Regions from separate parts of the Akkermansia sp. RCC_12PD genome, predicted to be linked through region 1. Evidence: riboswitches for the same ligand, from Rfam matches in the RefSeq annotation. Region 1 holds a riboswitch; the other holds the start of a gene.
What was found. A riboswitch is a leader RNA that binds a small molecule or an ion and turns the genes downstream of it on or off. The one in region 1 is predicted to bind cobalamin.
Positions count from the first base shown of each region.

Region 2: it holds a riboswitch for cobalamin, as region 1 does, so the genes downstream of both, V3C20_RS00260 (TonB-dependent receptor) here and V3C20_RS05505 (ribonucleoside triphosphate reductase) in region 1, are expected to answer to the same signal.

Region 1 is NZ_CP143889.1:1,324,030-1,326,431, forward strand. Features, by position in the region: gene V3C20_RS05505 (ribonucleoside triphosphate reductase) at 1-1,183, opposite strand, end outside; cobalamin riboswitch at 1,333-1,517, opposite strand; gene V3C20_RS05510 (glycoside hydrolase family 88 protein) at 1,949-2,402, shown strand, end outside.
Region 2 is NZ_CP143889.1:72,487-74,888, forward strand. Features, by position in the region: gene V3C20_RS00260 (TonB-dependent receptor) at 1-1,128, opposite strand, end outside; cobalamin riboswitch at 1,165-1,301, opposite strand; gene V3C20_RS00265 (hypothetical protein) at 1,818-2,378, shown strand; gene V3C20_RS00270 (cobyric acid synthase) at 2,375-2,402, shown strand, end outside.

The DNA.
Region 1 (2,402 bases):
TGACAGTGTACTGGCTGCCGATGAAGTTCTGGAAGTAGGAGGAGCCTATCTTGGCAGCATTTTCAAACAGGAGCGGGACGTTTTCCCCTTCCCAGTCGAAGTCTTCCGTGATGTTGACCGTGGGAATGGGGAACGTGAAGGGCTGCCCCGTGCTGTCGCCTTCCGTGAGCACTTCATAGAAGGCCTTGTTGATCAGGTTCATTTCCTTCTGGAAGTGCTTGTAGGTCAATTCAGTCAGACTGTTCACCCCGCGTTCCTTCGCTAGGAGGAGCAGGGCGGGGTCTTCCACTCCTTCAAACAGGTGTTCTCCGCCACTGAAAGGGGCCTGGTCCTGAAGGTCGCGCGGAACAGTCCAGTCGATCGTTACGTTGGTGAAGGGGGACTGCCCCCAGCGGGAAGGTACATTCAGGTTGTACACGAAGCTGCGGATGTCCTTCTTGATGCGGGTGAAGTCCGCCTGGTCCTTGAAAACGTAAGGGGCCAGGAAAGTATCAAAGGAGCTGAACGCCTGGGCTCCGGCCCATTCGCTCTGCAGAATGCCCAGGAAATTGGCCATCTGGCCCAGGGCTTCCCGGAAGTGGCGGGGAGGCCGGCTGTTTACGCGGCTGCGCACGCCGTTGAACCCTTCATTCAGAAGGTTGCGCAGGCTCCAGCCCGCGCAGTAGCCCGTCAGGCAGTCCAGGTCGTGAATGTGGTAGTCCCCTTCCCGATGGGCGGTGCCTTCCCGTGCGGAATAGACTTGGTCCAGCCAATAGTTGGCGATCACCTTGCCAGCGGTGTTGTTGATCAGCCCGGCATTGGAATATGTGGTGTTGGAGTTGGCGGCGATGCGCCAGTCGCTCTGGCCGATGTATTCCTCCACCGTCAGCTTGCAGTCCACATACGTATTGCCGGAATACAGGCCGGCAATCTGTTCGCGCTGCATCTTGTGCAGGAAGCGGTAGGTGATGAAAGCCTTGGCGGTTTCAAAATATCCGCAGCGGAACAGAGCCCGTTCAATCAGGTCCTGGATTTCCTCCACGGTTGCGTTGTCCTGGTGGCCCAGCTTGGCCTCCACCTCTTCATAAATGGCGCGGTTGTAAACAGTGCCGGAACTGTGGAACGCCTTTTTAATGGCTTCCTCGATCTTGTAGCCCTGATATGGTTCCTTCTTTCCGGAACGTTTGATGATGCTTGTCGCCATGGTGATGTCTCGCTTGAAAGGATGATGACCGCTCATCCGCGAGCCTGGCACAAGCCTGGAAAATCATAAGCAGGGGAAGCCGCGTGCAGCCCGTCTGGAAAGCGGTACACGAGGAAACCTGTGCGTATGTTCATCCTGTCCGCGGGATGGGAGATACGGCAGCATCAGGTCGTCTTCTGGCTCCCGGTGCGACATGTGATGGAGACTTCCCGATTAACTGGCAATCAGTGTCCGGTCCATCGTCTACCGGTTACAGCGGCGCGTCCGCGACGGATTTTCACCGTCTTCCGTTACCTGCGCTGAAATGCAATGAACCATAGAACATATAGGGCTGCAAGGAAAATGTGCAAATAATGTATTAAATATTTTTATTATACAACATATTGTATAATATTGGAAGCGGATGATTGAAAATACGGCATCCGCCTTCGTCATGACACCATATGTGCCCGGAAGGGCTTCCCTGAGGACGGCATGAGAAAATGGATCAAAAATTACGGGTTCTTTGTTTTACTTTTGTCTTGCCTGATCCGTCCGGGTTATGCATATCAACTGATTGGACGGCGCCATCAAACTTCTGCGTTTATCATTCAAACGCTATCATTAAAGGGGTAAAACGATTCTGCGGGATTATTTCATATAATTCCGAAAAATGATTAAGGAAGAAATTTTAAAACTGGTTTGTTTGTATATATGAGTATGCAAGGATTTTCTTTCTCATTCAACAGGCTGCAACAAAGCATACTGGTTCTGTTTCTGTTCTTTTTGTCCGTATTCAGAGTTGCTTCCGGCGCTCCTGCGGACTGGAAGGAAAAAACCATCAAGGAAAATCTTGAACTTGTAGCAGCCTGGCAGATAGCCCATCCTGTCAAGCGTTCCCATTTGCATTGGACCTATGGGGCATTTTATTCCGGCCTGATGCAGTATGCCCTGGCCAATCCGCAGAGCATGAAGCTTCAAACCGTGAGGACGGTCGGGGAAGGCAGCCAATGGGGCATTCTGAAACGGCCTTACCATGCGGATGACCATGCGATCGGCCATGCCTGGATGGAAATGGCCATGGAGGATGAAAACCCCGCCGCCGCCGAAAAGATCCGGGCCGTTCTGGATAAGGTGATGGCCCGGCCCTCTTCCGCTTCCCTTGAATTCCAGACGCCCGGATGCCAGGACCGCTGGTGCTGGTCGGACGCCCTGTTCATGGCGCCCCCCGTATTCGCGA
Region 2 (2,402 bases), 1.3 Mb from region 1:
CGTGTAGGCGGATCGGTCCCAAGCCATCCCGGCGATCGTCGTCCACTGCTTGTTCCAGGTGAGTGCATTGCGCCATTCCGTCTGGAAACGGCGGTTCCGCATCACGTTGGGCTGGAAGTCGTATTCCGGCGTGTGGGTGGAATAATTCATGTTGTAATGTCCCACCATGAAGCTGGTGGACCACAACTTGCTGAGTTCCGCATCCACGCGGCCGGTGATCAGGTTGCTGCGGTTTTTGTCTTCCGTATTGTACAGGTGGGAGTCCGGCACGGCGGGCCACTGATTGTAATCCACATACGGAGTGGGATATTCAAAATAGGAGTCCAGGCGTCGGTAGGTAAAGCTGAGCTTCACCTTGTCGTTGACGTCATAACCCAGGCGCAAAGCTTCCTGCCACTGGCGGAAATCGTTCATGCCCGTCCTGTTGTCATAAATGGAATCATAAATCGTGGGATCGTTTTCCGTGGTTTCAAAACCCACGCCCACAAAGTAGGACAATTTCTTGATCTTGCCGGAAGACGTCACGTAGCTGTTGAACGTTCCAAAGGAACCGGCCTCCGCAAAAATTCTCGTCACCGGGTCGCCTTCCCCTTCCGGCGTATCCATGGCAACTACGCCGCCAATGGCTCCGGAACCGAACACGGCGCCCTGGGCGCCCTTCACCACTTCCACATTGCCCACCGTAAAGAGATTGGTGATGCCCAGCAGCTTGTTGCCGGACATGTTGACATCGCTGATGCGCATGCCGTCAACCATCGTCAGGGTGTAGGTATCCTTGTTCATTCCGCGGATGACGGTGTTGCTCACGGAACCGCGCTGCCAGGTGCCGCCGCCGTCCAGCGTGAACACGCCGGGCGTCTGGGAAAGAGCTCCCGTCAGAGTTTCAATTCCTTCTTTCTGGAATTCTTCCGGATTGATCACGGAAACGGAAACGCCGGAACGGTTGTACGGCACGCCCACGAAGTGGGACGCCATGGTCAGTTCAGGCATGACCTGCATGGTTTCCGTCCTGGCGACGGGCTTGGCGTCTTCCTTGTTGACGGATTCTGCAAGAGAGGACTGGCCCGCAAACGCGGCAAGGCCAACGGCAATAGCGCCCATCTGAAGGGCTTTCTTGGTATAAAGCATGGTTGTAACGCCTTACGTCCGGTAACTCGCCGGACAGTTTGGACAACCCCCTGAGGCTGGTTTTCTGGCTTGCAGGATATTCTGCTTACAGTGGCGGTACCGCTCCGGATTTGCACCGGTATTCCCCATCTATTTCCTGCCCGGCTACGGGCGTCCCTGAGGTCTGTAGCCCTTCCCATAAGGGCTCATGGGATGGATGAAATACCAAAGCCCCCACCATGACAAGACAAAAAAAATTTTCTTTGAACATTTCGTCACTGGATGGATTTTCCCGGAATCTTGCCTCTTCTGGCCGGCCTGCCTCCTCCGTAAGACGTTTCTTCCAGGGAAGCCCGGAAGACAAAAAATTAATAATTGATTATAAATAACTTATTTTCCAAATCAAATATAAAGAAAAGGAATTCCAGCGGCTAAAAAACTTTTACGTTCCACTGATGAAAAAACAGGAGCATCTTTTGGGCGGCCACATCTTCCATCATTTTTTCCGCCCCATCTCTGCCCGGAATGGAAATCTCCAGTCCCGCTGCTCAATCCCTTCCGGAACACGGAGGAGCATTTCTCTCTGTTCCGCGCATGGACAAACGGACAATTTCCCATTCCCTTTTTACCCGGCAAACCCAGAAAGCCTCCGGAACCGCACCGCCATTTTTGTCTTGTCATTGCATTCCCCGCCGGAACATGATGTGCCCATGATCCGCCCTCCGTCCCCTTTTCAACATCCCGGGCGCATCTTTATCTTCAACGGGGCTTCCAGTTCCGGCAAAACCAGCCTGTGCAAGGCACTGCTGTCCCTGCTTCCTGCCGGCTCCGTCCTCCTTTCCGTGGATGATTTCCTGGATGCCAACGGAATGGGCGGCATGCATCTGATCCACGCCGTCCGCAAGACAGGACCGGAACTCGTCCGGTCTTTTCATGAAACCGTATTCCGGGCCTCCCTGCACGCGCCCTTCGTTCTGGTGGACCATGTGATCGGAGAATCTCCGGACTGGACGGAGGAACTCCGGAGCCAATGCGGGGGAGCGAAACTGCTCCTTGTGAAAGTCGCCTGCGACGTGGAAGAACTGGTCCGCCGGGAACATGCCCGCACGGACCGGAAAGCGGATGTCTTCCACGTCCTGCGGCAGCACACGTCCATTCATGAAGGGCTCTTTTACGACCTGGAGATAGACACCACCCGTCTTTCCCCGCAGCAGGCGGCGGCCCTGCTGGTTCCACACGCAGGCCATACAGCTTTAACAACAACGGCATGAACGACTTTTCACACGGAGGAAACC